Regions from separate parts of the Rhodococcus sp. UNC363MFTsu5.1 genome, predicted to be linked through region 3. Evidence: riboswitches for the same ligand, from Rfam matches in the RefSeq annotation. Region 3 holds a riboswitch; each other region holds the start of a gene.
The links. A riboswitch is a leader RNA that binds a small molecule or an ion and turns the genes downstream of it on or off. The one in region 3 is predicted to bind cobalamin.

Region 1 (7,391 bases), on a different contig from region 3:
GGTGCCGCGGCGCTCGGCCGGAGAACCGTCGAGTCCGGCCTGGTCATCCGCGGTCAGGGGCGTCTCGGGCTTCGCGTCGCCGCGGCCCTCGAGCGCCCTGGTCCGGAACGGCTCCGGCCAGCCGCCCGCCGGGCTGCCCAGCTCGCCGCGCAGGAACCCGATCACCGACTCCGGGATGTCGTATCCGGCGGGATTTTCCGCGAACTCGTCCGTCGACACACCCGAGCCGACGAGGTGCAGTGCCAGGTCGCCGACCACCTTGGAGGACGGGGTCACCTTCACCAGGCGGCCGAGCATCCGGTCCGCAGCCGCGTACTTCGCCTCGACCTCCTCGAACTGGTCCCCCAGCCCGAGTGCGATGGCCTGCTGACGCAGGTTCGACAGCTGACCGCCGGGGATCTCGTGCGTGTAGACGCGGCCGGTGGGTGCAGGTAGCCCGGACTCGAACGGCGCGTACACCTTTCGCAGCGCCTCCCAGTACGGCTCGAGGTCGCACACGGCCTGCAGATCCAGGCCCGTGTCCCGCGACGAGTGGGCGGTGGCCGCGACGATCGCCGACAACGCGGGCTGACTGGTGGTGCCAGCCAGCGCCGCGCTCGCGCCGTCGACGGCGTCGGCTCCCGCCTGCCACGCCGCCAGGTAGGTGGCCAGCTGGCCGCCAGGGGTGTCGTGGGTGTGCACGTGCACGGGCAGGTCGAAGTTGCTGCGCAGCGCCGACACCAGGGTGGCGGCCGCCGGGGCGCGCAGCAGCCCGGCCATGTCCTTGATGGCCAGCACGTGGGCGCCCGCGTCCACGATCTGCTCGGCCAGCTTCAGGTAGTAGTCGAGGGTGTAGAGGTCCTCGTTCGGGTTCGACAGGTCACCGGTGTAGCTCATCGCGACCTCGGCGACCGCGGTGCCCGTCTCGCGGACCGCGTCGATGGCAGGCCGCATCTGGTCGACGTTGTTGAGCGCGTCGAAGATCCGGAAGATGTCGACGCCCGTCGAGGTGGCCTCGCGCACGAACGCGCGAGTGACCGACTCGGGGTAGGGCGTGTAGCCGACGGTGTTGCGGCCACGCAGCAGCATCTGCAGGCAGATGTTCGGCATCGCCTCGCGCAGTGCGGCCAGCCGCTCCCACGGGTCCTCGTGCAGGAAGCGGAGCGCGACGTCGTAGGTCGCGCCGCCCCATGCCTCCACCGACAGCAGTTCGGGCGTCATCCGGGCGACGTGACCGGCGACGTCGAGCAGGCCGCCGGTGCGCACCCGGGTCGCGAGCAGGGACTGGTGCGCGTCGCGGAAGGTGGTGTCGGTGACACCGAGCGCTTCCTGCGCTCGCAGCGCGGCGGCGAAGCCCTCGGGTCCGAGCTCGACCAGTCGCTGCTTCGAGCCGGCGGGCGGCGGCGTGGTCAGATCGATCTTGGGCAGCTTGTCGCGTGCGTAGACGGTGGTGGGGCGCTCGCCGTGCGGCTTGTTCACGGTCACGTCGGCGAGGTAGGTCAGGATCTTGGTGCCGCGGTCGGCTGACGCCCTCGAGGTCAGCAGCGCCGGGCGCTCCTCGATGAACGAGGTCGTCACGTTGCCCGCGCGGAAGTCGGGGTCGTCGAGGACGGCCTGCAGGAACGGGATGTTCGTGGCAACGCCGCGGATCCGGAACTCGGTCACCGCCCTGCGCGCCCTGGCCACGGCCGCGGGCAGATCCCGGCCGCGACAGGTGAGCTTGACGAGCATCGAGTCGAAGTAGGCGCCGACCTCGGCGCCCAGGTTCGCGCCGCCGTCGAGGCGCACCCCGGCACCGCCGGGCGTGCGGTAGGCGGTGATCCGGCCGGTGTCGGGACGGAATCCGTTGGCCGGGTCCTCCGTGGTGATGCGGAGCTGCAGCGCCGCGCCGCGGAGCTTGATCGACTCCTGGGCCAGACACAGGTCGGCCAGGGTCTCGCCGGAGGCGATTCGGAGCTGCGCCTGCACCAGGTCCACGTCCGTCACCTCCTCGGTGACGGTGTGCTCGACCTGGATGCGCGGGTTCATCTCGATGAACACGTGGTTGCCGCGGGTGTCGAGGAGGAACTCCACCGTGCCCGCGCAGCTGTAGTTGATCTCCTTGGCGAAGGCGACCGCGTCCGCGCAGATCCGCGCGCGCAGCTCCTCCGGCAGGTTCGGCGCGGGCGCCAGCTCGATCACCTTCTGGTGCCGTCGCTGCACGCTGCAGTCGCGCTCGAAGAGGTGGATCACGTTGCCCTGACCGTCGGCCAGGATCTGCACCTCGATGTGCCGCGGGTCGACGACGGCCTGCTCCAGGAACACGGTGGCGTCACCGAACGCGGACTCCGCCTCGCGGGCCGCGGCCTCGATCGCCTCACGCAACTGGGCTGGCTCGGCGACCCGGCGCATGCCGCGACCACCGCCACCGGCGACCGCCTTGACGAACAGCGGGAACTGCATGGACTCGGCGGCCACGAGCAGCTCGTCCACGTCGGCGGACGGCTCCGACGAGGCGAGCACGGGGAGGCCTGCCGCCTTCGCGGCGGCGATCGCGCGGGCCTTGTTGCCGGTGAGCTCGAGCACCTCCGCGGACGGTCCGACGAAGGTGATGCCCTCGGCGGCGCAGGCCGCGGCCAGGTCCGGGTTCTCGGAGAGGAAACCGTAACCGGGGTAGATGGCGTCGGCGCCTGCCTTCTTCGCCGCCGCGACGATCTCCGCGATCGACAGGTAGGCCCGGACCGGGTGCCCCTCCTCCCCGATCTGGTAACTCTCGTCGGCCTTCAGACGGTGGACCGAGTTGCGGTCCTCGTACGGAAAGACAGCTACGGTCCCCGCGCCCAGCTCGTAGGAGGCACGGAACGCCCTGATCGCGATTTCCCCGCGATTGGCAACCAAAACTTTAGAGAACATTGCTGAAAATTACCCTTGCTCTCGTACCGCTCGCCGGACGGTGTCCTAGCATCCGGGAAATTCCCGCATACTCGACCCGCTGTAACGATGCAGTACGCTACCGGCACCCACCTCACAGCGACACGGTACCCGCCGTGAACTGCGGATTCGTCTGATTCGCGACCCCTTTCGCAGGGTTCGCAGACGGGCCGAACGGCGGGCGAATACCCCCGCAGCGAGCCGCTCGGCCGGTCCCGTCCGCCCCTATACTCGGTGGTGCAATCGGTCCGCCCGGTGTGGTCGTGAGGAGCCCCGAAGTCCCCGCCCGGCGTCGAAGCACGTCTCCCTGTCTATGAGGAGAGAGGTGTGAGAGGGAACCCGGTGAGAATCCGGGACTGTCCCGCAGCGGTATGCAGGAACGACCGCCGTCACCATGCACTGGACTCACGTCTGGGAAGCGACGGCCACTAGGACCGGTGTCGATCACCGGGCGCCTGCGAGTCCGAAGACCTGCCGACTGCGTCGGGCACGCCGTGCCCGACGGTCCACCGCCTCGTGGAATGGGCGAGTAGATCGGATCAGTGCTCACTGCTGCCCACATGCGGGCGACACAAGGGCTCGGTCCGTGGTCTCGTCTGCCGGTGGTGGCCACCCACGCTGTCAGCAACTGGAGAACACCGTGACATCCATCTTCACCGCAACCGTGCTGGGCTCCCCGCGCATCGGTCCCCGCCGCGAACTCAAGAAGGCCGTCGAAGCCTTCTGGGCCGGCACACTCGACGCTGCCGCGCTCGGCGCCGTCGCGCGAGAGCTGCGCAGACAGAGCTGGACCGATCTGCGCGACGCCGGGATCGATTCCGTCCCCGTCAATGTCTTCTCGTACTACGACCAGATGCTCGACACCGCCGCGATGCTCGGCGCCCTGCCGGATCGGGTCGCAGGCGAGTCGACAGCGCTCGATCGCTATTTCGCTGCCGCTCGCGGCACCGCCACCGTCACCCCGCTCGAGATGACGAAGTGGTTCGACACCAACTACCACTACCTGGTCCCGGAGATCAGCCCCTCGACCCGGTTCACCCTCGACCCGTCGAAGGTGCTCGCCGAGGTGGAGGAGGCGCAGGCCCTCGGCATCGCGGCGCGACCGGTGCTGATCGGACCGGTCACCTTCCTGCTCCTGTCGAAGGCGATCGACTCCGAGTCGTCGCTCCTCTCGCGGGTCGGGGAACTGCTCCCGCTGTACGCCGAGCTGCTCGGGCGGCTGGCGGACGCAGGCGTCGAATGGGTCCAGATCGACGAGCCGGCGCTGGTCGCCGATCGCACGGAGTCCGAGATCGCGACCGCTGGCGAGGTCTACCGGGCGCTGTCCGCGATCGAGCACCGGCCCGCGATACTGCTCGCCTCCTACTTCGGCGACCTCGGCGCCGCGCTACCCATGCTGGCGTGGACCGGCGTCGAGGGACTTGCGGTCGACCTCGTCGCGGGCGATCCGGAGGCACTGGCCGCGATCCCCGAACTCGCGGGCAAGCACCTCGTCGCCGGGATCGTGGACGGCAGGAACGTCTGGCGCAACGACCTGACCGAGTCGCTGGCGACCCTCGAAACCCTGCGCGGGAATGCTCGTTCGATCGCGGTCTCCACCTCCTGCTCCCTGCTGCACGTGCCGTACTCGCTCGAGGGCGAGACCGGACTCGACGACTCGCTGCGATCCTGGCTGGCCTTCGGATTCGAGAAGGTGCGCGAGGTGACCACCCTCGCGACCGGCCTGCGGTCCGGTCGCGATGCCGTCGCCGCGGAACTGGCGCGGGCGGCGGCCGCCCTGGCCTCCCGGGCGGCCGATCCACGGCTGCACGACCGGGCGATCCGCGAGCGGCTCGCCGCCCTGAAGGCGTCCGACGGCGGACGGCGTCCCGCCGCGGAGCGTCGCGAGGTGCAGGCGGCCGTCCTGCCGCTGCCGCTGCTGCCCACCACCACGATCGGCTCCTACCCGCAGACGACCGCGATCCGGGTGGCCAGGGCCGCGCTGCGGAAGGGCGAGATCGACGAGGCCGAGTACCTGCGCCGGATGCGCGGCGAGGTGGCCGATGTCATCGCCCTCCAGGAACGGCTGGGTCTGGACGTGCTGGTGCACGGCGAGCCCGAACGCAACGACATGGTGCAGTACTTCGCCGAACAGCTCGACGGATTCTTCGCCACTGCCAACGGCTGGGTGCAGTCCTACGGGACCCGCTGCGTACGACCGCCGATCCTGTTCGGCGACGTCCGCAGGCCGCGCCCGATGACGGTCGAGTGGACCTCGTATGCCCAGTCACTGACGGCCAAGCCGGTCAAGGGCATGCTCACCGGACCGGTCACCATCCTGGCGTGGTCGTTCGTCCGCGACGACCAGCCGCTGTCCGAGTCGGCCGACCAGGTGGCTCTCGCGATCCGCGAGGAGACCGTCGACCTGGAGGCGGCGGGAGCGCAGGTGGTGCAGGTGGACGAACCCGCACTGCGTGAGCTGTTGCCGCTGCGGACGGCGGATCAACCCGCCTACCTGGACTGGTCGGTCGGCGCATTCCGGCTGGCCACCTCCGGGGTCGCCGATGCGACCGCGGTCCACACCCACCTGTGCTACTCGGAGTTCGGCGAGGTGATCGGGGCGATCGCCGGCTTGGACGCAGACGTCACCTCCATCGAGGCGGCGCGCTCGCACATGGAGGTCCTCGACGATCTCAACGCCGTCGGGTTCGATCTCGGCGTCGGCCCTGGCGTCTACGACATCCACTCCCCCAGGGTGCCCTCGGTCGACGAGATCGCCGACTCGTTGCGGGCCGCGCTGAAGGCGGTTCCTGCGGAACGCCTCTGGGTCAACCCCGACTGCGGCCTGAAAACCCGCGGCCGGGCCGAGGTCGAGGCGTCCCTGCACAACCTGGTCGCCGCGACCGAGTTGGTCCGGGCCGAGTTGTAAGCACCGAGCCGCACCCGCGCTCGCCACGGCGGCGCGGGTGCGGCTACGTGTGCGGGTACGGCAGGTGGCCGCTGCTGTTCTCGTTCACCAGGACCGACCGCCCCAACTGCGGGAACGCGCGTTGCGCGCACGCGGGGCGGTCGCACACCTTGCACCCGGCGCCGATCGGCACGATCGTCGCCGGATCGTCGGTCTGGATGCCGCGCGAGTACACCATCCGATCGGCGTAGGCGATGTCGCAGCCGAGCCCGATCGCGAAGTTGCGTTCGGGCGCCAGGTATCCCAGGCCGCCGCTGTGCGTGGTCCTGGCCACCCACAGATATGTCCGCCCGTCGGGCATCTTCGCCACCTGCGTGTGAATTCGGCCGGGATTGGCGAAGGCCTCGTGGACCACCCACAGCGGGCAACTCCCGCCAACCCGGGAGAAGTGAAAGGCGGTGGCGGACTGCCGTTTGGAGATGTTCCCTGCGCGATCGGTGCGGACGAGGAAGAACGGCACCCCGCGCTGACGGTGCCGCTGCAGCGTGGACAACCGGTGACAGATCGTCTCGAAGCCGACCTCGAACTTCATGCCGAGCAGGTCGATGTCGTATCGCAGCGATTCCGCCGCGTCCAGGAACAGGCTGTACGGCAAGACCAGCGCTCCCGCGAAGTAGTGCGCCAACCCGATCCGTGTGAGCGCCGCGGATTCGGCGCTCAGCGAATCATCCTCCGCCACAATGGAGTCGATCGTCTCGGCCTGCGTCAGAAAGGCCAACTGCATCGCGATCTGGAAGGCGCGCTGACCCGCCGTGAGCCGCCTCGCGAGCGTGAGGGTCGACCTTTCTGGGTCATAGAAACGCTTCGGGCCCAATTGATCCGGTTCATCGGTCCGGATCCGGACCGTGACGCCGTGCCGATCGCGCATCAGCCTCGCGAGCTGCAGATCGAGCGCACCGATGGTCAGCTCGTTGCGGGTGAACATCTGCTCCGCGGCGTCATCGAGCCGGGCGATGTGGTTGCGGCGATCGTAGAAGAAGTCGCGAACCTCCTCGTACGGCATCGGAACACGGGCGGACCCGGCCTGCGCCTCCCCTGACAGCTGCGCCGAGAACTGGTCCAGTTGGTCGTTCGCCGCATGCAGGCGGCGATGCAGCGTCACCAGGGTTCGGCCAACCGCGGGCATCCGGGCGACCAGCTCGTCGAGCTCCGCGAGCGAGACGTCGCCGGACTCGGACGTCTCCGCCAGCGCCTGGTGGACATCGGCGACCAGGCGGGCGTCGGAATCCGCCGCGAAGAACTGGACGTCGAGATCGAACTCGGAGTTGAGCTTGAGGAGCACCGGCACCGTGAGCGGGCGCTGGTCGTTCTCGAGCTGATTGACGTAGCTCGGCGAGAGCCCGAGCGTCTTCGCCAGCGCGAGCTGCGACAGGTGCCGCTCCTCGCGGAGCCGTCGCAACCGGGCTCCTGCGTACATCTTCTTCATCGGACCACTCCTCACTGGCCCCTGAGACTACCGCGCACGAATTCACAAGATTCGCAAGAACTGCGGTCATCTCACGCAGAAATAGGCAAGTGCAACGTATTTCATGCGCCTTGTGCCATGCGTAGCGTG
Region 2 (7,391 bases), on a different contig from region 3:
TCGCCGGGTCCGCCGCCGACCAGCGCGACGCCGGGCGCGTGCGGCTCGGCGACGTCCACCACGCCACCGGACTGCAGGGCCTCGACGAGCGCGGTGCGCACCGCGGCCGAGCGGCGGTGGTCGCCGCCCGCCAGCACGCCGAGCTCGAGTCCGTCGAAGGAGGCGCTCGCCGGGGTGACGGCGGTGCCGTTGCGGGCGCTGTCGGCGCGGACGCAGAAGATGCGGCTCCGCTCCGCCTCGGCGACGACGGCGGCGTTGGTGTCCGGCTCGTCGGTGCAGGCGATCGCGTACCAGGCGCCGTCGAGGTCGCCGTCGACGTACGCGCGCAGGTCGATGGTGATCTGGCCACCGGTCGCCATCGCCTCGACGGCGGGGGTGACGGCGCGGCTGACCACGTGCACCCGCGCCCCACAGGCGACGAGCAGGCCGAGGCGCCGCTGCGCGACGGTGCCGCCGCCGACGACGACCACCCGTCGATCGGTCAGGTTGAGCCCTACGAGGTAGTTGGGCTCGTCTCCGGCCGCTGCTGGCACTTCGCGCTCCTTGACTGGGATGTCGGGGTCTTCGGGCTACCAAACATTACGGGCGACCGCCACGGTGACGCCATTGCGGGCGCGTTTGCGCACCAGCAGGTCGCCGCCGCCCGCACCGAGGACCGCCGCGGCCTCGGCGACGCTCGGCGTCCCCACCTCGGCCGCGACCCGTCCGGACGGTGTCGGCACGTCCACCGCCGAGAGTTCGTCGGCCGTGAACCCGAGCACGGGCACACCCAGCTCGGCCGCCGCCGTGGCGATCGAGGACTCGGTGGCCTTGCGCTCGAGGGTGGCCAGCGCGTGCAGCTCGGTCGGGTCGTCGACGACGGCGCTGATCGCGGCCAGCACGGTGTCGGGGTCCACCCCGTCGCGGGCACCGATGCCCACCACCAGATCACCCATTGGCTGCCTCGAAAGCTCTTGCCGCGGTGACGAACCGGCGTACGGCTTCCGGGTTCCCCGCGGGGTGGGTGTGCAGGTAGGAGGCGTGCACGCCGCCGCCCGCGAAACCCTCCCGCGCCGACGTCCCCGCCGCCCGCCAGCCCCAGGCCGGGGCCCAACCGTCCACCGACGCCGACTCCAGCCGGGTCCGGTGGAACTCGTGACCGACCACCCGCGTCCCCGGCTCGAACAGCACCGACTCCCCCAACGCGACGGCCTCCCGGTAGCCCAACGTCAGCGTCTTGCCGAACTCCGCATCCACGCCGATCACCCCCGCCATTGGGTGCCCGTCGAGGCGACGCGCCAGGTACAGCAGGCCCGCGCACTCGGCATGGATCGGCATCCCCCGGCGAGCCAGCTCGCGGACGGTGGTGAGCAGCGGGATGTTCGCCGCCAACTCGGGCGCGTGCTCCTCCGGGAACCCACCGGGCAGCACCAGAGCGGCCGCGCCGTCGGGAAGCTGATCGACGGCGGGATCGAAGGTGCACACCCGGGCGCCCGCCGCCTCGAGCAGCTCTCGGTGCTCGGCATATCCGAACGTGAACGCCGAGCCGCCCGCCAGCGCCACCACCGGCGCGGGTCCCGGTTCGTCCGTACCGGCCTCGTCCACGGCATCCCATGCCGGTGCCGCGACGCTGGAGCGGGCCAGCGCCCGCACCGCGGAGAGGTCGACGTGCCGGGCGATCAGCTCGGTCATCGCGTCGACCGCGTCGGTGGCGGCGCGGCCGTGCTCGACCGCGGTGATCAGGCCGAGGTGCCGCGAGGGCACCGCCAGCTCCGCGAGCCGGGGCACCACCCCGAGCACCGGCACCCCAACCCGGTCACAGGCCTGGCGCAACACCTGCTCGTGCCGCTCGCTGCCGACCCGGTTGAGGATCACCCCGCCGATCCGGACGCCGCTGTCGAAGGTCGCGAACCCGTGCAGCACCGCGGCCAGCGACTGGCTGTGGCCGCGGGCGTCGACGACGAGAACCACCGGGGCGCCGAGCAACCCGGCGACCTGAGCGGTCGAACCCTCCGCGGCGCCCTCGGGCGCCGGGTCCGCGATCTTGCCGTCGAACAGGCCCATCACGCCCTCGACGACGGCGATGTCGCAGCCCGCGCTGCCGTGCCGGTACAGCGGGCCGATCCGGTCGGCACCAACCAGCACCGGGTCCAGGTTGCGTCCGACCCGCCCGGCGGCGAGGCCGTGATAGCCCGGGTCGATGTAGTCGGGCCCCACCTTGAACGGCGCCACCCGATCTCCCGCCGCGCGCAGGGCACCGATCAGACCCGTTGCGACGGTGGTCTTTCCGCTGCCTGAGGCGGGTGCGGCGATGACCACCGCCGGAACGGCGTTCACCACTCGATGCCCCGCTGGCCCTTGCGTCCGGCGTCCATCGGGTGCTTGATCTTGGTCATCTCGGTGACGAGGTCGGCCGCGTCGATCAGGGCCTGCGGCGCATCCCTGCCGGTGATCACCACGTGCTGGTTCCCGGGCCGCGAACTCAGCACCTCGACCACCTCGTCGACGTCAACCCAGCCCCATTTGAGCGGGTAGGTGAACTCGTCCAGGACGTAGAACTTGTGCTCCTCGTTCGCGATCCGGCGGGCCACCTCACGCCAGCCGTCCAGCGCGACGCGGGCGTGGTCCTCGTCCTCGCCCTTCTTGCGGGTCCAGGACCAGCCCTCGCCCATCTTGTGCCACTGCACCGGTCCGCCGACGCCGGTGGACTCGTGCAGCTCGCCGAGCGCCCGGAACGCCGACTCCTCGCCGACCTTCCACTTCGCGCTCTTGACGAACTGGAACACCCCGATGTCGAAGCCCTGGTTCCAGGCTCGCAACGCCATCCCGAACGCGGCGGTCGACTTCCCCTTGCCCGGGCCCGTGTGCACGGCCAGCACGGGCGCGTTGCGGCGCTGCCGGGTGGTCAGGCCGTCGTCGGGGACGTTCTCGGGAAGCGGTACACCCTTGGGCATCGTCTGATACTCCTCTTTCCGTTCTAGGCCGCGAGCTTCGCGGTGCCGGCGCGGACGACGCCGGCCACCTGCTCCGCCGAGAGCTCGCCGAGCCGGATGTAGGCACCCCGCAGCGCGGTCGCCAGGTCACGGGCCAGGCCGAGGCGCACCATGCCGGACTCGCAATCCACCACAACCGAGGCCACCGACTCGCCCGCGAGCAGGGTCGCGGCCACCCGGGCGCGATGGACCGGGTCGGCTCCGCCGGTCGCGCGGCCGTCGGTCAACGCGACCACCATCGCCCGACGCTGGGGGTCGCGCACCTTCTCCCGCAGCACCACCTCGCGGGCCTTCAGGAATCCTTGCGCCAGTGGGGTTTTGCCGCCGGTGCGCAATGAGCGCAGTCGCCGGACCGCGACGTCGACGGACGAGGTGGGCGGCAGCACCAGCTCGGCGGCGGCGCCCCGCACGGTGATCACCGCGACCTTGTCGCGGCGCTGGTAGGCATCGCGCAGCAGCGAGACGACGGCGCCGGTGACCGCGGAGAGCCGGTCCCTCGCGGCCATCGAACCGGACGCGTCGACCACGAAGACCACCAGGTTGCCCTCGCGACCCTCGCGGTGCGCCCCTCGGATGTCGCTGGGCGCCAACACCATCCGGCCGTCCCGCCGTCCACGGGCGACCTGGTGCTCGGCGGCCGCGAACAGGGTGCCGACCAGGTGCAGCCCCCGGCCCGCTTCGGTGGTCGGCCGCACGGTCCGGCCCTGCGCGGAGCGCGAACGCGAACGCCTGCCCGGCGCGCCCTCGCCGACACCGGGGATCGTCAGCAGCCGGGTCTTGAACTGCGCCGAGGGCGCCGCGGCCGCGCGTTCGGGGGCACGGACAGGGCCGGGCTGTTCACTCTCGCTCGGCTCCGCGGATTGCTGGGCACCGTCGGGGGACGCCCCGTCGGACTCGGGCTCGGGCGCGCCGCCGCCGGGTCCGTCGGGATCGGGCTCGGGTTCGGGCTCCGGCTGGTTCGCCTGCTCGGCGGCGTCCCGCATCGCGTCCTCGAGCTGCTGCGGGTCGAGGCCCGGCTCGTCGAACGGGTCGCGGCGGCGGCGATGCGGCAGCGTCAGCTCCGCGGCGACCCGCACGTCCTCCTCGGCGACGGCGTCCGCGCCGCGCCAGGCGGCGTGCGCGGTGGCGGTGCGGGCCAGCACCAGGTCCGCGCGCATGCCGTCGACATCGAACGACGCGCACAACGCGGCGATGCGGCGCAGTTCGGTGTCGCTGAGCTCGATGGCGGGCAAGGCGGCCCTCGCCGCGGCGATGCGGCGGGCCAGCGCCGAGTCCTCGTCGGCGTACCTGGCCGCGAATCCGGCGGGGTCGGCCTCGAAGTCGAGGCGCCTGCGCACCACCTGCATGCGGACGTCCACCTCGCGCGAGGCCGCCACGTCGACGGCGAGGCCGAAGCGGTCGAGCAGCTGCGGGCGGAGTTCGCCCTCTTCCGGGTTCATGGTCCCCACCAGGACGAACCGCGCGGGATGGGAGTGGGAGACCCCATCGCGCTCGATGTGCACGCGCCCCATCGCGGCGGCGTCCAGCAGCACGTCCACGAGGTGATCGTGCAGCAGGTTGACCTCGTCGACGTAGAGCACGCCGTCGTGGGCCGCGGCCAGCAGTCCGGGCTGGAAGGCCCGCTCCCCGTCCCGCAGCACCTTCTCCAGGTCCAGCGAGCCGACCACCCGGTCCTCGGTGGCGCCGACCGGCAGCTCCACCAGCCGGGCGGGCCTGCCGCCGTTGCCGTCGTCGACGGGTGGCAGCAGCGCGGCGAGGGCGCGCACCACCGTCGACTTCGCGGTACCTTTCTCGCCGCGCACCAGCACGCCCCCGATGCCGGGGTGAACGGCGCAGAGGGTCAGGGCGAGCCGGAGCGTGTCCTGACCGACGATCGCACTGAACGGAAAGCCCGGTTCGGACCCGGTACCAGCTTGTGCCACAGCGAATTTCCCTTCACTCCCCGGTGTCCACGCCGAGGGTTCGGACCTTGACCCGCTGCCGCGGCGATCTGACTCCGGATCCGGTCGTGGCCGGATCCATCACAGTGGCGGGACCGTGCCTGGTTCACACAGGACTTCCCCGCGGCAGGGAACTACGGATGCTGACTCTAGACCTCGCGCCATGGCTCGCCGCCACCGCGCCGCATCGGCACGTGCGGGATCCCGTCCTCGATGAACTCTTCGCCGTCGGGCGTGAACCCGTGCTTGGCGTACATGTCCACCAGGTGGCTCTGTGCGCTGAGCCTGCACGGCGCCGACCCGACCTCCGCGAGCGCCGTGCGCAGCAGCCTGGTGGTGTGTCCGTGCCCCCGCGCGTCCGCACGGGTGCAGAGCCGTCCGATGCGGTACGAGGTGCTGCCGTCGTGCTCCTCCATCAGGCGGAGCGTGCACACGACCTGACCGTCCTGCTCGATCCACAGGTGCCTGGTGCCGGGGAGCAGGTCCCGCCCGTCGAGTTCCGGGTACGGGCAGGCCTGCTCCACGACGAACACGTCGACCCGCAGTCTCAGCAGGTCATAGAGCGTGCGGAGGTCCAGATCGAGCGCCCAGGCGCGGTGCAGAGCCGCTGTTGCCGTCATACGGTGTGACTATCACACCGCGGCGGAGGCGGTCTCCTGAACCTCGGTGTCGAGCTCGAGCACGCGGCTGGACCAGTCCCAGACCTCGGTGAACAGCGACTTGTCGTCGGAGAGCTTCACGCCGAGCGAGGGCACCATCTGCTTGAGCTGCGGCTCCCACGAGGCGAACCGGTCCGCGAAGCAACGCTTGAGCACGTCGAGCATCGCCGGGACCGCGGTCGAGGCGCCGGGCGAGGCGCCGAGCAGACCGGCGATCGAGCCGTCCGCGGCGCTGATGACCGCGGTGCCGAACTCGAGCACGCCGCCCTTGCGCTTGTCGCGGCGGATCACCTGAACGCGCTGGCCCGCCGTGATCAGCTCCCAGTCGGCGCCGAGCGCCTCGGGGACGAACTCGCGCATGGTCTCGATGCGACCCTCCGCGTTCTTCGCGAGCTCGCTGACCAGGTACTTGACCAGGCCGAGCTCGGAAACGCCGACCCCGAGCATCGACAGCAGGTTGTTCGGCTTGACCGACCCGGGCAGGTCGGTGACCCGACCCTCCTTGAGGAACTTCGGCGACCAACCGGCGTACGGGCCGAACAGCAGGCCCGGCTTGCCGCCGATGACGCGGGTGTCGAGGTGCGGCACCGACATCGGCGGGGCACCGACGGCGGCCTTGCCGTACACCTTCGCGCGGTGCTGATCGATCAGCTCCGGGTTGGTGCAGCGCAGGAAGGCGCCGCTGACGGGAAAGCCTCCGAAGCCCTTGGCCTCCTTGATGCCGGACTGCTGCAGCAGGTGCAGGGCACCGCCACCGGCTCCGACGAAGACGAACTTGGCCTTGACGGTCTTGCGGCCGCCGGTGCGACGGTTGTGCACCTTGAGCGTCCAGCTGCCGTCGGACTGCTTCTTGATGCCCGTGACCTCGTGACCGAAGTGCACGGTGCCGCCGGAGGAGGCGACGTGGTTGAGCAGCTGCTTGGTCAGCGCGCCGAAGTCGACGTCGGTGCCGCCCTCGGTCCAGTTGAGGGCGATGGGGTCGGAGAAGTCGCGACCCTTGGCCATCAGCGGCAGGCGGCGGGCGAACTCGTCCGCGCTGTCGGTGTACTCCATGCCGTTGAACAACGTGTGTCCGGCAAGGGCGTCGTAGCGCGCCTTCAGGTACTTCACGTTGTCCGCCCCGTGCACGAAGCTCACGTGCGGGATGGGGTTGATGAACTCCTTGGGGGCGGTGAGGATGCCCTGTTCGAGCGCGTGCGCCCAGAACTGCCGGGAGACCTGGAACTGCTCGTTGACCGTGATCGCCTTGGCGATGTCGACGGAGCCGTCCTTGTTCTCGGGGGTGTAGTTGAGCTCACACAGAGCAGAGTGTCCGGTACCCGCGTTGTTCCACGGGTCGCTGCTCTCCGCGGCGGCGGCGTCGAGCCGCTCGAACACGCTGATCGACCAGTCCGGCTGCAGCTGCCGCAGGATGGCTCCGAGGGTCGCACTCATGATGCCCGCACCCACGAGCACTACATCGGTCTTGGTCTCTACCGCGTTGTTGTCTGACACTGGAAAATCGACTTCCTTGTCCATTGGCAGTGGGCAGTCGCGCCGACTGCAGCGGATAGGTTACCCGCGCGTATACGCGACGTTCACCTCACCCAATTGTGCGCCACTGCGGGGGGCATTCCTGCGCATTACATTGTGATCTGTGACTACTTGGGCTCCCGACGTCCTCGGCGACGGATATCAGCAGTTGACCATCCCACTCGGAATCGATCCCGACGGTGAAGGTGAGATCGACGCCACACTTGTCCGGTATCAGCCCGAGGGCGGGATCGACCGCACGCCCGCGCGGGCCGTGCTCTATGTGCACGGCTTCACCGACTACTTCT
Region 3 (7,391 bases):
TGCTGGTGGCGCTGCTGCTGTGGAAGGAGGACGCGCAGTACTGGAAGATCGCGCTCGGCTACATCTTCCTCGGCATCGGTGTCGGTCTTGCCGGCACGCCTGCGTCCCGGTCGCTGACCGGCTCGGTGCCGGTGTCAAGGGCCGGAATGGCCTCTGGCACGGCGGATCTGCAGCGTGACCTCGGCGGCGCCATCGTCCAGTCCGTGCTCGGCGCACTGCTCACCGCCGGGTACACGGCCTCCTTCGCCGCGGCCATCGCCTCGTCGCCCGAGTCGGATCAGGTCAGCTCGGAGGTGGAGTCCGCCCTGGAGAAGTCCTTCGCGGGTGCCGCGGACATCGCCGAGCGGTATCCGCAGTACGCGGAGCCGATCATGAACGCGGCGCGCACGGCCTTCCTCGACGGCGACACCAAGGCCTACGCGGCGGCGATCCTCATCGTGCTGGTCGGCGCCGCCCTCGTATTTTTCGCTTTCCCGAAGCGCGACGAGGAACGAACGCTGTTGGCGCAGTACCACGAGACGGACAACGCCGCGGAGCAGTCCTGCGACGTGCGGTGACGCCTGCGGCCGGTGTGCCGGATTCGGGTGTCCCCGGGGCGCGAACACGGGAACACTGGTCCTGACCGCACTCACGCTCGATGGAAGGAAAACCCATGCCGACACGCACCTCCCGCACCGCCTGGAACGGCACCCTGCAGGACGGGTCCGGTCAGGTCGAACTCAGCAGTTCCGGCGCGGGCACCTTCGAGGTCTCGTTCCCCAAGCGTGCCGCCGAGGACGCGGGCGGGACCACGAGCCCGGAGGAGTTGATCGCCGCGGCGCACTCGTCCTGCTACGCCATGCAGCTCTCCGCGTTGATCGCGGAGGCGGGCGGAACCCCGCAGAGCCTGGAGATCACCGCTGACGTGACGCTCGGCCCCGACGACCCGGGATTCAAGCTGACCGGGATCGCGCTCACCGTCCGCGGCGAGGTCGACGGGCTCGACGCGGACGGGTTCGCCGCGGCGGCGCAGGCAGCCAAGCAGACCTGCCCGGTGAGCAAGGCACTGACCGGGGTCCCGATCACCCTCGATGCGGCGCTGGTCACCTAGGAGCCAGGAACAGAAACGCGATGGTGGACGTTTCAACCATCCGTGAGCCTCGAAACGAACAGCCAGCCCGAATCCGCCGCCGAGCCCGCCGTGGTGATGGAGGTCTGGTCGGACATCGCCTGCCCGTGGTGCTACATCGGTAAGAGCCGCTTCGCGGCCGCGCTGGAGAAGTTCGAGCACCGTGACCGGGTGCGGGTGGTGTGGCGTTCCTACCAGCTGGCCCCCGAGACGCCGGTCGGTGCCAGGGTCAGCGAGCTCGAGGCGCTGGCCCGGCACAAGGGCCTGCCTGCCGATCAGATCAGGCAGATGTTCGCCCACGTCGCGTCCACCGCGGCGGCCGACGGACTGACGATGGACTTCGACACCGTGATCGCCGCGAACACCTTCGACGCCCACCGGCTGGTCCACCTCGCGGGGGACCGGGGCCAGGACGTGATGGAGGCGCTGTTCCGCGCCCACTTCACCGACGGCCGGGTGGTGGACGACCGCGACGAACTGGTCGCGATCGCCGCCGAGACCGGGCTCGATGCGACCGCTATCCGCGCCGCGCTCGAGACCGACGCCGCGGCCGATCAGGTGCGCGAGGACCTCGAGGAGGCACGCCTGCTCGGAGTCACCGGCGTGCCGTTCTTCGCGGCCAACCGGGCGATCGGCGTCTCGGGTGCGCAGCCCGTCGAGGTGTTCACCCAGCTGCTCGAGCAGGCCTACGCGCAGTCAGGGGCGATCGTCACGCTCGGCGACGATGCAGGCAGCTGCGCCGACGACTCCTGCGCGGTCTAGCCGCGCGCGAAGTACCGCCGGGCGTCCGCGCCCAGCAGCAGGCCCAGCCCGGCGACCACCGCGATCACGTGGACTGTCCGCGCCAGGGCGATGAGGGTCGACGCGACCGTGAGGTCCGCGAGGTCGAATCCGTTCGCCGACAACAGCCAGGCCGCCGGTTCGACGACCAGCGACCCGATCCCCACCGTCCCGAGGCCGATCAGCAGGGTCAGCCGGGCGGGGTTCGAGCCGCGCTGCATCGCAATGGCGAGCGCGTACACGGCGCCGTAGATCGCCAGCCGGACCGCGCCCTGGGCCGCTACCGCGGACGGACTTGCGGCGCCCTCTTCCAGTGCGCGAGCGGCCTGGAGGATCGCCTCGACGATGCCGGCGAGCAGTGCGACGCAGAGCAGGGTGAAGGAGAGCTCCACCTGACGTGGCGGGCGGGTGCGGATCTCGGTGGTGGTCATGGTTTCCGAGCGTGCCGCCCTGGTGCGGCGCAGGGCATCACCCTGTGGCGTGAATCCTCGCTCACCCCACGGTATCGGTCGGCGCTGCGGCACAACGAGAGAAGCGGTGGATTCCGATGCAATGCACCGGGCTCCACCGCTTCGCTCGAGTGGTGACCGTCAGCGGGTGGTCAGCGCCTCCGACCGGGAGCTCGCCTTCGCGGCGCGCTCGGTGAGGAACGCGAACCCGAGGCCGAGCGCCAGCCACAGCGTCGCCTGGATCGCCAGCGACGAGATGCGGAACTCCCACAGCAGCGTCGCGGGGAAATCATCGCCGACCTCGTTGATACCGGGCAGCACGACGTAGCCGATCGCGACGATCGCCAGGAATGCCAGCAGCGGCGCCGCGACCTGCACCGACAGGTACCCGGTCGAGGCGACGAGGCGCGCGACGTATGCGGCGACCGCCACCGCGAACAGGCCGAGCACCACCGACGCCAGCCACAGCCAGGTGCGCTGGTTGATGGTGTCCGGGTCGCCGACCGCGGGCGGGTTCGCCGGGTACTTGAAGAACGGCACCGCCTCGATCGCCAGCCAACCCAGACCGGCCAGCGCAAGGGCCAGCACCGGACCCGACAGTGCCGTCACCCGGCGTGCGTAGTGGGCGACAGCTGCGAAGATCGCGCCGAGGGCCAGACCCGCGAGGCTGGTCGCGAGGAACAGTCCGGCCCGCTGCCCGTCGCGGCTGACGAGGGCATCGTCGCCGTGCGAGTGGCCTTCCTCTGCCGCGCCGCCAGAGTCGTGCGGGTGCTCGTCCGTCGTGGCGGCGTCGTGGGTGTGCTCCTCCGCCGGGGCGGAGGCCGCCTCCTCGATCGCGATGGCCGCGTTGATGTGCGGCTCGCCGATCACGAATGCGACGGCACCGGCGAGCAGTCCGGCGACGAGGCCGGCCAGCAGGCCGCGGATGAGGAGGTTCGTGAAGGTTCCTGTCAGTGGCACGGCAGGCCCAGCAGGTGCCGACCGTCATGCATCAGTTCGTGCATGTACATACCGGTACGCGAGACCGCACCCTGGTCGAAGCCGACCAGGTAGAGGGTCAGCATCGCGAGCAGGACAACGCCCGCGATGATCATCGCGATGCCGACAGAATCGGTCGCCGTGCTGGGATTGTGTACGAGTGCCATGGTTCCTCCTGGGATTCCGCGTCCCTTAAAAAGCCCATGCGATGGCCCCGGTATCTGGCTGTCGAGGGTGTGCCTCGATCACAGTGGCGCGACCGCTCCGGACTCTCACCGGATTCCCGTCAACCATCGCTATTACCAGCGCACTCTCGCATTGACCCGACTGTGGTGTCAATCGCAGCCGTCCGGCCGGCCGGCCAGACGTTCGCGCGTACTTCACCGGGCGGTCGGTGACAGTTGGCGGGTTCGCCATGCCGACCGGGATCGATGGGTCGGTGCGAATTGTGCAGCTGGCCAACTTCTACGGTCCCCGATCGGGCGGGCTGCGCACCGCGCTGCACAACTGGGGCGCCGGCTACAGCGGACGCGGTCACGAGGTGATCCTGGTCGTTCCCGGCCGGCGCGACGCCGAGGAGGTGATGGTGAGCGGGGTCCTGCGGATCACCCTGGCCGCGGTGCCGATCCCTGGCACCGGCGGCTACCGCGCCGTCAACCCGCGCCGGGTGGCCGACGTCGTGCGGGGGCTGCGCCCGGCCGCGCTCGAGGTGTCGGACCGGCTGACGCTGCGCGGCTTCGGGCAGTGGGCGCGTCGGCGGGACGTGCGGAGCGTGGTGGTGTCCCATGAGCGACTCGACCGACTGCTCGGGCAGGTGCTGCCGCCGCGCGCGGCGCGTTCGTGGGCGGATGTCGCCAACGCCAGGATGGCGCGCAACTTCGATGCGGTGGTCTGCACGACCGCGTTCGCATCCGAGGAGTTCACCCGGATCGGCGCGGGAAACCTGTTCCGCGTTCCACTGGGCGTCGACCTGGCGCTGTTCCATCCGGATCGACGGGACGAGGGCGTGCGCGAACGCTACGCCCTGCCCTCGCAACGGCTGTTGCTGCACTGCGGTCGGCTGTCGGTGGAGAAGCAGGTCGATCGCAGCATCGAGGCGGTCCGGTCCCTCGTCGGGCAGGGCCAGGACATCCGGCTGGTGATCGCCGGTGATGGGCCGAAGCGAGAAGCCTTGCGGCACAGGGCGCGAAAGCTGCCGGTGCACTTCGCGGGCTTCATCGGCGACTCCGGACGGCTGGCGACGCTGTTCGCCTCCGCCGACGTCACCCTTGCGCCCGGCCCGCACGAGACGTTCTGCCTGTCGGCCCTGGAGTCGCTGGCCGCGGGGACACCGGTGGTCGCGGCGCGATCGTCCGCCCTCGCGGAGATCATCACCCCGGCCTGCGGGGCGCTGGCGCACGGACGGGGCGTCGCGCTGGCGGACGCCGTCACCGGGGTCTTGGCCCTCCCCGCGGGCGCGCGCCGGGAATCGGCCCGGCTGCGGGCCGAACAGTTCAGCTGGTCGGCCTCAGTCGACGGGATGCTGTCGGTCCTGGCGGGGCACTGACGGCGGGGCGGACAGCGCAAGGCCCAACGCGGCCGCGGCCCGTCCCATCGCCTCGGGACCCGAGCGGCCGACCCCGACCATGTTCGCGAAGGAGTGGATCAGCCCGGGCTCGCGCACGTGCTGTACCTCGACCCCCGCCTCGCGCAACTTCTCGGCGTAGGCATCGCCCTCGTCGCGCAGCGGATCGAACCCCGCCGTGACGACGTAGGCGGGAGGAAGGCCGGTGAGGTCGCCGTAGATCGGGGACAGCAGCGGATCGGTCCGGTCCGCGCCGGCGGGGACGTAGCTGGCCTCGCAGAGGTCCATGAACCGTTCGGTCAGGAAGAATCCGGTTGCGAAGGTCCGCCGGCTGGGCCGCTTCACCGCGACATCCGTCGCGGGATAGATCAGCAACTGGAACACGGGCGGCGCCCCGAGTTCCCCGTGCGTGGCCCGCTGGGCGAGGACGGCGGCGAGGTTTCCGCCCGCGCTGTCGCCGCCGACGGCGATCCGGTCCTGGTCGATGCCAAGGCCGGTCGCGTTGGCGGTCACGAACGAGTACGCCGCCTCGACGTCGCGCACGGCGGCGGGGAAGGGCGCCTCGGGGGCCAGCCGGTAGTCGACGGCGACGACCCGGATCCCGGCGCGCTCGGCGAGGAAGCGGCACACCGCGTCGTGGCTGTCGAGGTCGCCGTAGACCCAGCCCCCACCGTGCAGGTAGACCAGCGCGGGCGACGTGATGGTCAGGCCGCGCGGGGTGTAGAACCGCAGCCGGAGCGGGCCCGCCGGGCCGTCGATGTCGCGGTCGGTGACCGCACCGATCGGCAGATTGCCGCCGACGGCCCTGGAACTCGACAGCAGCGCGCGCCTGCCGCCGGGTATCGGACGCTCCTCGGCGGCCGCGCCCTCGAGCCGCCCCAACGCGAGCATGAGCTGCATCTCGGCGTCGAGGACGTTGCCGTCGATCGCCACCGGCTTCCCGGCCAGCCGGTGGAGGAGGCCCGCCGGCATCGACAGCAGGGTCTGCAACGCGTGCCGCTTCGCGGCGTCGATCGCCAGGGCCATACGTGCGAACCTATCCGCTCGACCCTGGACGCATGCGCGGTCCGGGGCTCAGGCGTCCTTCGCCGCGGCGGCCACGTCGAGCACGACCTCGAACTCGAGCAGCGAGGCACCGGTCGCCACCGGCTTGGCGCGCTCACCCGAGTGGGCGGCCCTGGCCGGGCCGTCGGACCAGGCCTTGAAGGCCTCCTCGGATTCCCACTGCGTCACGACGAAGTAGCGCTCGTCGCCCTTGACGGGGCGCAGCAACTGGAAGCCGAGGAAGCCGGGGGAGTTCTCGACCGCGTGCGCGCGGTTCGCGAAGCGCTTCTCCAGCTCGGGGCCCGCGCCCTCGGGAACCTCGATTGCATTGATCTTGACGACTGCCATGCGGGCGAGCGTACTCCGCTCGGGATCAGGTGCCGGTGGTGTCGGGCTCGGCGAGATGCTCGGTCAGGACGGCCAATTGGATCTTGCCGGCGTCGGCGTGGACCGCACGGCCCGCGTCGGTGACGTCGACGAACACGCCGCGACGATCCGACTCGCACAGCGACCGCGCGACGAGCCCCGCCTTCTCCAGCCGCGCGACGCTCCTGGAGAGAGCGCTCGGGCTCAGGTACATGTCCGCGGCGAGCTCCTGCATCCGCGGGTGCTTGCAGGTGACGCTCATCAGGCGGTCGAGGGTCTCGAAGTCGCTCATGCTCAGGCCGTGCGCGCTCTGCATCTGTCGATCGAGGTCGCACGCGATCCCGTTGTACCGGTCGAGCAGCGCTCGCCAGGTGTCGCGGAGCTCCGCTTCTGACGTCATGGCCGCATCCTAGTTCCAGTCCACCGATTGATGCAAGCGAATTAAATGTTAAGGAAATTAGTGCTTGCGCATTGATTGCACGTGCACATACAGTCCTCGACGTGACTATCACCGAAACCACTCCGAACCTCACCGCCTCGCCGGGTTCGACCACTCCTGCCGCAGGGCAGGCATGGACGGCCCGCCTCTGGGGGATCCTCGCGGTGCTGTGCGTCGTGATGTTCCTCGATGGGCTCGACGTCTCGATGGTGGGCGTCGCGCTGCCCTCGATCGGCACCGAACTCGGCCTCGACACCACCTCGCTGCAGTGGATCATCAACGGCTACGTGCTCGGCTTCGGCGGCCTGCTGTTGCTCGGTGGGCGCACCGCCGACCTGCTCGGCAGGCGCAACGTCTTCCTGGTGGCGCTGGCCGTCTTCGCCGTCGCCTCGCTGGTCGGCGGGCTCGTCGACAACGGCACCCTGCTCATCGTGACCCGCTTCGTGAAGGGCCTCGCCGCCGCCTTCACTGCGCCGACCGCGATGTCGATCCTGACCACCACCTTCAAGGAGGGGCCCGCCCGCAACCGGGCGCTGTCGATCTTCTCCGTGTTCGGTGCCAGCGGCTACTCGTCGGGGCTGATCCTCGGCGGGCTGCTCACCAGCGCCGGATGGCGGTGGACGTTCCTGATGCCGGTGCCGTTCGCGGTCGCGACCCTCGTCG
Region 4 (7,391 bases), on a different contig from region 3:
TCGCCCAGACCGCGGGCCTCGAGCGCGTTGTCCAGTGCCTGCGCGGTCTCCGGACCGCCGCGGGCCGAACACCGCGGACCCCGGCACACCAGGACGTGCCGGGCGAAGCCGGGGACCTCGTCCCACGCGGGGGAGGTCAGGGGAGCGGTGGTGCTGCGGGCCGCCGCGGTGGGGCGGGAGATCGCGGCGTCGAGCAGATCGGCGTACGTGTCGGTGTCGCTCAGCGGACCGGCGAGGCGGACGTCGGGCCCATCCGATCCGCGCTCGCGCAACCAGTGTCCGACGACCCGGCGGAACCACGCGTCGATCTTGCGGTCGAGCACCGTCTGGGCGCTCACGACCACGACCTCGGTCGCGCCTGCCGCGGCCGCCTCGTCGAGCGCGCCCGTGACGGATGTCCCGGTGCCGCCGAGCACCGCCGTCACGAAGACGGTGTCCGGGTGCTGGTCCCGCAGCACCCGCAGCGCCCCGAGCACCTGATCGCGGGGATCGTCGCCACGGTCGGTTGGTGCGGTGACGATCACCCACCTGCACTGCTGAATCATGGTCACGGCGTGGCTCTTTCGATGGTCTCGGTGGCGGTGCCGCACAGCACCACCAGCGGTCGTCCCGTCCGTGGATGAGGCTGCACCAGGGCGTCGAGCCCGTACACCTCCGCGAGCAGATCGGCGGTCAGCACCGACTCCGTCGGGCCCTCGGCGGTCACCCGGCCGTCGCACAGCACCACCAGGTGATCGCAGTACATCGCGGCCAGGTTCAGGTCGTGCATCGCGGCCACCGTGGTCAGGCCCCTCGCCCGGATCAGTTCCAGGAGCTCGAGCGAGGCCGAGACGTCGAGGTGGTTGGTCGGCTCGTCCAGCAGCAGCACGCAGGGCCGCTGCGCGAATGCCCGGGCCAGCTGGGTCTTCTGCTTCTCACCGCCGGACAGGCTCTGCCACAACCGGTGTCGCAGATGGGTGATCCCCGCCGTCGCGAGGCAGTCGGTGACGAGCTCGCCCGTGCCGAGCGCGGCGGGGCGGGCCCAGCCGCCGCGGTGCGGGATGGCCCCGAGTTCGACGATCTGTTCCACCGTCAGGTCCAGTTCGGTGGCCGAATGCTGTTCCACCAGTGCGACGGTGCGCGCGAACTCGCGGCGTTGCATCGTGGTCGTCGCGCCGTCGCCGAGCAGCACCCGTCCGCTGTCGGGACGCTCGAGCCGGGCGATGGTCGACAGCAGCGAGGTCTTGCCCGACCCGTTGGGTCCGATCAACCCGGTGACCCGCCCGGCCGGGGCCGTGCACGACACCCGGTCGAGGATCCGTCTGCCCCCCGCCGACCAGGAGACGTCCTCGACCCGGATGTCGGGAGAGTGGTGGGTCATGCGCGAACTCCCCGTCGTCGGAGCAGCCACACGAACACCGGGACCCCGACGATGGCGGTGACGATGCTGATCGGCAGTTCGCGCCCCGGCATGACGGTGCGGGCGGCGATGTCGGCCCACACCAGCAGCAGCGCACCCATCAGGGCGACCACCGGGAGCAGTCGCGCGTGCAGCGGCCCGACGAGCATGCGGGCCGCGTGCGGCACCACGAGCCCGACGAACCCGATGATGCCCGCCTGCGCGACCAATGCCGCCGTGCACAGCGACGCCACCGCGTACAGCACCCAGCGGGTGCGCTCGACGTTGGTGCCGAGGCTCGCGGCGGCGCGCTCACCGAACGCGAACGAGTCCAGCACCCGGCTGTAGGCCAGCACGATCGTCATCGTCACCGCGACGACGATCAGGATGCCGACCAGACCCGACCAGCGCACCCCGGCCACCGAGCCGAGGGTCCAGCTCAGCACCCGGTGGGCGGCGTCGCGGTCGCCGAACAGCACCAGCGCCGACGTGAGCGCCGCGGCCAGCTGCCCAACCGCTATCCCGGCGAGGACGAGCCGGCCGGGCATCAGCGCCCCGGACCGGGACGTCGCGATGACGAACACCAGCAGCAGGCTCCCGAGCGCGCCGAGGAACGCCGCCGACGAGACGGCACCGAACCCGAGGGCGCCCACCGCACTCGCACCGGTGGTGAGCACCAGGACCGCGCCCAACGACGCGCCCCCCGACATGCCGAGCAGGTAGGGGTCGGCCAGCGGGTTACCGGTCAGCGACTGCAGCACGGCGCCGCACAGGGCGAGACCGGCGCCGATCGCGGCGGCCGCCAGCACCCGCGGCATCCGCAGGTCGACGACGATGTGCGTGGTGAGCAGGTCGGTGCCGGGTCCGATACCGAGCCGTCCGGCGATCGACTCGACGACCGTGCCGATCGACAGGTCGGCCGCGCCGATCGCGACCCCGGCCGCGCAGCTCACCGCGAGCAGCGCGATCAGGATCGCCGACCAGGCGGGGCCTGCCGTCGCGGCTGCCCGGATCGGTGCCCGGGTGGACGCGGTCACGCCCCGTCGCCGCCCAGCTGCCCGGCGACAAGGCTCGCGCCCTCGATCGTGCGCGGACCCGGCGTGGTCGTCGAGAACGGGACCACGACGAACGCGTCCTCGCGCACCGCCTTCAGGTCCTTGAGCGCCGGGTCGCCGCGCAGGTAGGCCTTCTTCTCCTCGGCCGTGTCCCACGAGGCGTCGGCGAGGACGATGACGTCCGGGTTCGCTGCCAGCACCGTCTCCCAGCTGCCGTCCGCCCATGACCCGTCCGTGCCGGCGAAGATGTTGGTGCCGCCGACCGCGTCGATGATCAGCTGCGGCCCGCCCGCGTTGGCCCCGACGTACGGCGTCGTGGTCTTGCTGTCGTACCAGAAGATGCTCTTGCCCTTCGCAGGCGCGGCGGACTCGATGCCCGCCAGCGTCTCGCGCATCTGCGCGACCACAGCCGCGGCCTCGTCCTCGCGACCGAACATGATCCCGTAGTCGGTGATCTCGGCGCCGATCGAATCCCAGGCGACCGCGGGTCGCGTCGACTTGTCCTTGCAGCCGAAGGGGGAGACGTAGGTGGCGACACCGAGCTCGTCGAACGACTCGTGCGAACCGACGCCCTTGTCGTCGAACGTGCTCGAGTACGCCGCCGTCACCAGGTCGGGCTTGGCCTCGAGGAGGGCCTCGCGGCTGGGGTAGTCCTTCTCGTCGAGAGCAGGGACCTGCGCGTAGGCGGAGGCCCACTGCGGTGCGATGGCGTCGTCGAGATAGGCCGTTCCCACCATCCGATCCTGCGCGCCGATCGACAGCGCGGTCTCGGTGGCGCCCTGGTTGAGGGTGACACCGCGTTCGGCAGGCCCGTCGAGGGTCACGGTGCGGCCGCAGTTCTCGAGGGAGATGGTCGCGGTTCCCGACTCCGCGGAACCGGTGGTGCAGGCGGTAAGGGCGATGGCGGCGGCGACGGAGGCCGCGGCAGTGGAGAGAACGCGCGGTGACACCCGCGCGTGAACTCGAAGATCAACAGGGGTGCGCAAAGCGACCCGCCTTCCATGACTCGTGGAAAACGTGCAGGTATGTGTCACGGCCGGTCTCCTGGCTCGGCAGGGATGGCCGCCGGCTACGCCTTCCCGGACGCATGCGCATCCAGTGGCTGGGGTCGAACCCCTGGCAGTCGACGTACCTGCTCACAGTGGCGAGTACCGCGCCGGCTTTGCACCGGACTTCCCGAACACCGCGACAACGGTTGAAGGATAGACCAATGCCCGTGGTCGGCGGTCGCCCCCGAATCGGCCGGGGGGTGACCCGATAGGGTGCCCGTGTGCGCCCCTCACTCTCCGACTACGCCCACCTGGCCGGCGGCAAGGTCCGCGACCTCTACACGATCGACGACGAGCACCTGCTGCTGGTCGCGAGCGACCGGATCTCCGCCTACGACCACGTGCTGAGCACCCCGATCCCCGACAAGGGTCGCGTGCTCACCGCGATGAGCGTGTTCTTCTTCGAGGAACTCGGCGGCAGCAACCACCTGGCCGGTGCGCCCGACGACGAGCGGATCCCGGCCGAGGTGCTCGGTCGCGCCCTCGTGGTGCGCAAGCTGAACATGGTGCCGGTCGAGTGTGTGGCCCGTGGCTACCTCACCGGGTCCGGGCTCGCCGACTACCAGCGCACCGGCGCCGTCTGCGGCGTCGAGCTGCCCGAGGGTCTCGTCGAGGCCAGCAAGCTGCCCGAGCCGATCTTCACCCCGGCCACCAAGGCGGTGCTCGGCGAGCACGACGAGAACGTCGACTTCGCGACCGTGGTCGACCAGATCGGTCAGGAGCTGGCGGTCAAGCTTCGCGAGGACACCCTCGACATCTACTTCCGGGCGGCCAGCTTCGCCGCGGACCGGGGCATCATCCTGGCCGACACCAAGTTCGAGTTCGGCCTCGACGCCGACGGCAACCTCGTCCTCGCCGACGAGGTGCTCACCCCCGACTCCTCCCGGTACTGGCCCGCCGACGGCTACGAGCCGGGCCGGGTGCAGCCGAGCTTCGACAAGCAGTTCGTCCGCAATTGGCTCACCGGCCCCGAGTCCGGCTGGGACCGGGCGAGCGACACGCCCCCGCCGCCGCTGCCCCAGGAGATCGTCGACGCGACCCGGGCCCGGTACATCGAGGCCTACGAGCGCATCTCCGGGCTGTCCTTCGACGACTGGGTCCAGACCCCGGTGTAGCCGTCACGGCGCGGCACGCACCGCCTAGGCTGGCGGCATGACTTCGTCCGTCACCCCGGTCAGCAGCCCCATCGCAGCCCCGGTCGCCAAGAAGGTCCCCCTCGAGCGCACCCACCACGGCGACACCTTCGTCGACAACTACGAGTGGCTGCGCGAGAAGGACGACCCCGAGGTGCGCGCGTACCTCGAGGCGGAGAACGCCTACACGGAGCAGCAGACCGAGCACCTCGCGCCGTTGCGGGAAAAGATCTTCCAGGAGATCAAGTCCCGCACCCAGGAGACCGATCTGTCGGTGCCGTCCCGGATGGGCCAGTGGTGGTACTACTCGCGCAGCTTCGAGGGCAAGCAGTACGGCGTGCAGTGCCGGTGCCCGATCTCGGGCCCGGACGACTGGACCCCGCCGGTGCTCTCCACCGACACCGAGATCGAGGGCGAGCAGGTGCTGCTCGACAGCAACCTGCTCGCCGAGGGGCATGACTTCTTCTCGCTCGGTGCGTTCTCGATCACCCTCGACGGCGATCTGCTGGCGTACTCCGTGGACACCGCGGGCGACGAGCGGTACACCCTGCGGTTCAAGGACCTGCGCACCGGAGAGTTGCTCGCCGACGAGATCCCCGGCACCGCGCCAGGCGCCACCTGGTCCGTGGACAACGTGCACGTCTTCTACATGACGGTGGACGAGGCCTGGCGGCCCGACACCGTCTGGCGGCACAAGCTGGGCACCGCGCAGTCCGAGGACGTCAAGGTCTTCCACGAGCCCGACGAGCGATTCTGGGTCGGCTTCGGGTCCACCCGCAGCGAGAAGTACCTGATGATCTGGATCGGCTCCAAGATCACCTCGGAGATCCGCTGCCTCGAGTCGGACGACCCCGAGGGCGAGTTCCGGGTGGTGCTGCCCCGCGTCGACGGCGTCGAGTACAGCGTCGAGCACGCGGTCGTCGCGGGCGAGGACCGGTTCCTGATCCTGCACAACGGCGACGTCGACGGGGTGAAGGCGGAGAACTTCACCCTGGTCGACGCCCCGGTGGCCGACCCGACCGACCAGCGCACCCTGCTCGCGCCGCGCGAGGACGTCCGGCTCGAGGATGCCGAGGCGTTCGCCGGTCACCTGGTGCTGAGCTACCGGCGCGAGGCGCTGACCCGGCTCGCGGTGTGGCCGTTGACCGCCGACGGCTACGGCGAGCTGCGTGAGCTCGAGTTCGCCGAGGAGCTGTACTCGGTCGGCGCCGGGTCCAACCCGGAGTGGACGGGCCCGCTGCTGCGGCTGGGCTTCACCTCGTTCATCACGCCCAGCCGGGTTTACGACTACGACGTGGCGACCGGCGAGCTGATGCTGCGCAAGTCGCAGCCGGTGCTCGGCGGCTACGACCCCGACGACTATGAGCAGCACCGGGATTGGGCCACCGCGGCGGACGGGACCAAGATCCCGATCTCGATCGTGCAGCGCAAGGGTGTGACGGCGCCCGCGTCGATGCTGCTCTACGGCTACGGGTCCTACGAGTCCAGCATGGACCCGGGCTTCTCGGTGGCCCGGCTCTCGCTGCTCGACCGCGGCGTGGTGTTCGTGGTCGCGCACGTGCGCGGGGGAGGTGAGATGGGCAGGCACTGGTACGACAACGGCAAGATGCTGACGAAGAAGAACACCTTCACCGACTTCGTCGACTGCGCACGCCATCTCATCGACGCCGGCCGCACCACGCCGGCGCAGTTGGTCGCGGACGGCGGCAGCGCAGGCGGACTGCTGATGGGCGCGGTCGCGAACCTGGCGCCGGAGTTGTTCGCGGGCATCCTGGCGAACGTGCCGTTCGTGGACCCGCTCACCTCGATCCTCGACCCCTCGCTGCCGCTGACGGTGATCGAATGGGACGAGTGGGGGAACCCGTTGGCGGACAAGGACGTCTACGAGTACATGAGGTCCTACAGCCCCTACGAGAACGTCGCGGCCAAGGACTACCCGGCGATCCTCGCGATCACCAGCATCAACGACACCCGGGTGCTGTACGTCGAGCCGGCCAAGTGGGTGGCCGCGCTGCGGGCGACGAAGACCGGCGACGCGCCGCTGCTGCTCAAGACGGAGATGAGCGCCGGTCACGGCGGCGTCAGCGGTCGGTACGAGAAGTGGAAAGAGGTCGCGTTCGAGTACGCATGGGTGCTCGACACGGCTGGTGCTGCGGGGTAGTTCGCCGGCGTAAGGATTACCGTCATCCCATGACCGACGCAGTGACCCGCCACCACCGTGACCCGGTGCCGCGAGAGGAACGGGACGACTGGGTTCCGGTCGACCGCCGGATACTCGGCCTCGATCGCCGGACCCTGTTGCCCGCCATGGGAATTCTCGTGCTGGCGTTCGTGTATGCCACCGTCGTCCCGGCGATCGACCGATCGATCGCCTACGACGACCCGATAGCGGCGGGCGAGGTGCTGGTGCTCGCGGACGGGGTGACCGTCGACCCGCCGGACGGGTGGAATCTCGTGTCCGGCCTGCGCACGACCGACACCACCACGAGTGGCATCAAGGGCACCGACGCGGTGTTCGGCAGCGGGACGATGGTGCTCTCGATGCACGCCACCGGCTTCAGCGGGTCGGTCGACGCGCTGCTCGACGAGGCCGCCGGACGCAGCGAGGGGATGAATCGCGCGGAGGGGCTGCGGCTCACAGGGGACCGGCAGGAGATCTACTCGACCGCGGGCACGCGCGGCGTGATCGAGAAGTTCACCGAGCCCAACCGGGAGGGGTTCCTCGCGGCCTTCGTGGACGACGGGACCGCCGTCACGATCTCCGCGGCGGGACTCC

Region 1: linked by a shared signal. The riboswitch ahead of metE (5-methyltetrahydropteroyltriglutamate--homocysteine S-methyltransferase) and the one ahead of BR31_RS0108100 (CbtB domain-containing protein) in region 3 are both predicted to bind cobalamin.
Region 2: linked by a shared signal. The riboswitch ahead of BR31_RS0101290 (magnesium chelatase subunit D family protein) and the one ahead of BR31_RS0108100 (CbtB domain-containing protein) in region 3 are both predicted to bind cobalamin.
Region 4: linked by a shared signal. The riboswitch ahead of BR31_RS0125625 (ABC transporter substrate-binding protein) and the one ahead of BR31_RS0108100 (CbtB domain-containing protein) in region 3 are both predicted to bind cobalamin.

What each region holds. Positions count from the first base shown of each region.
Region 1 is NZ_JMLO01000001.1:141,425-148,815, reverse strand. Features, by position in the region: gene BR31_RS0100725 (pyruvate carboxylase) at 1-2,871, opposite strand, end outside; cobalamin riboswitch at 3,172-3,382, shown strand; gene metE (5-methyltetrahydropteroyltriglutamate--homocysteine S-methyltransferase) at 3,530-5,797, shown strand; gene BR31_RS0100710 (short-chain fatty acyl-CoA regulator family protein) at 5,841-7,262, opposite strand.
Region 2 is NZ_JMLO01000001.1:256,462-263,852, reverse strand. Features, by position in the region: gene cobA (uroporphyrinogen-III C-methyltransferase) at 1-533, opposite strand, end outside; gene BR31_RS0101305 (cobalamin biosynthesis protein) at 570-935, opposite strand; gene BR31_RS0101300 (cobyrinic acid a,c-diamide synthase CobB) at 928-2,319, opposite strand; gene cobO (cob(I)yrinic acid a,c-diamide adenosyltransferase) at 2,313-2,933, opposite strand; gene BR31_RS0101290 (magnesium chelatase subunit D family protein) at 2,957-4,894, opposite strand; adenosylcobalamin (AdoCbl) riboswitch at 4,906-5,060, opposite strand; gene BR31_RS0101285 (GNAT family N-acetyltransferase) at 5,062-5,532, opposite strand; gene mqo (malate dehydrogenase (quinone)) at 5,545-7,089, opposite strand; gene BR31_RS0101275 (alpha/beta hydrolase) at 7,208-7,391, shown strand, end outside.
Region 3 is NZ_JMLO01000004.1:255,348-262,738, forward strand. Features, by position in the region: gene BR31_RS0108075 (MFS transporter) at 1-557, shown strand, start outside; gene BR31_RS0108080 (OsmC family peroxiredoxin) at 653-1,090, shown strand; gene BR31_RS0108085 (DsbA family oxidoreductase) at 1,187-1,870, shown strand; gene BR31_RS0108090 (hypothetical protein) at 1,867-2,319, opposite strand; gene BR31_RS0108095 (CbtA family protein) at 2,479-3,297, opposite strand; gene BR31_RS0108100 (CbtB domain-containing protein) at 3,288-3,482, opposite strand; cobalamin riboswitch at 3,509-3,645, opposite strand; gene BR31_RS0108105 (glycosyltransferase) at 3,755-4,861, shown strand; gene BR31_RS27905 (alpha/beta hydrolase) at 4,823-5,905, opposite strand; gene mhuD (mycobilin-forming heme oxygenase MhuD) at 5,954-6,271, opposite strand; gene BR31_RS0108120 (MarR family winged helix-turn-helix transcriptional regulator) at 6,297-6,689, opposite strand; gene BR31_RS0108125 (MFS transporter) at 6,791-7,391, shown strand, end outside.
Region 4 is NZ_KK366015.1:81,719-89,109, reverse strand. Features, by position in the region: gene BR31_RS0125640 ((2Fe-2S) ferredoxin domain-containing protein) at 1-545, opposite strand, end outside; gene BR31_RS0125635 (ABC transporter ATP-binding protein) at 548-1,360, opposite strand; gene BR31_RS0125630 (FecCD family ABC transporter permease) at 1,357-2,415, opposite strand; gene BR31_RS0125625 (ABC transporter substrate-binding protein) at 2,412-3,383, opposite strand; cobalamin riboswitch at 3,451-3,636, opposite strand; gene BR31_RS0125620 (phosphoribosylaminoimidazolesuccinocarboxamide synthase) at 3,704-4,597, shown strand; gene BR31_RS0125615 (S9 family peptidase) at 4,635-6,776, shown strand; gene BR31_RS30845 (hypothetical protein) at 6,806-7,391, shown strand, end outside.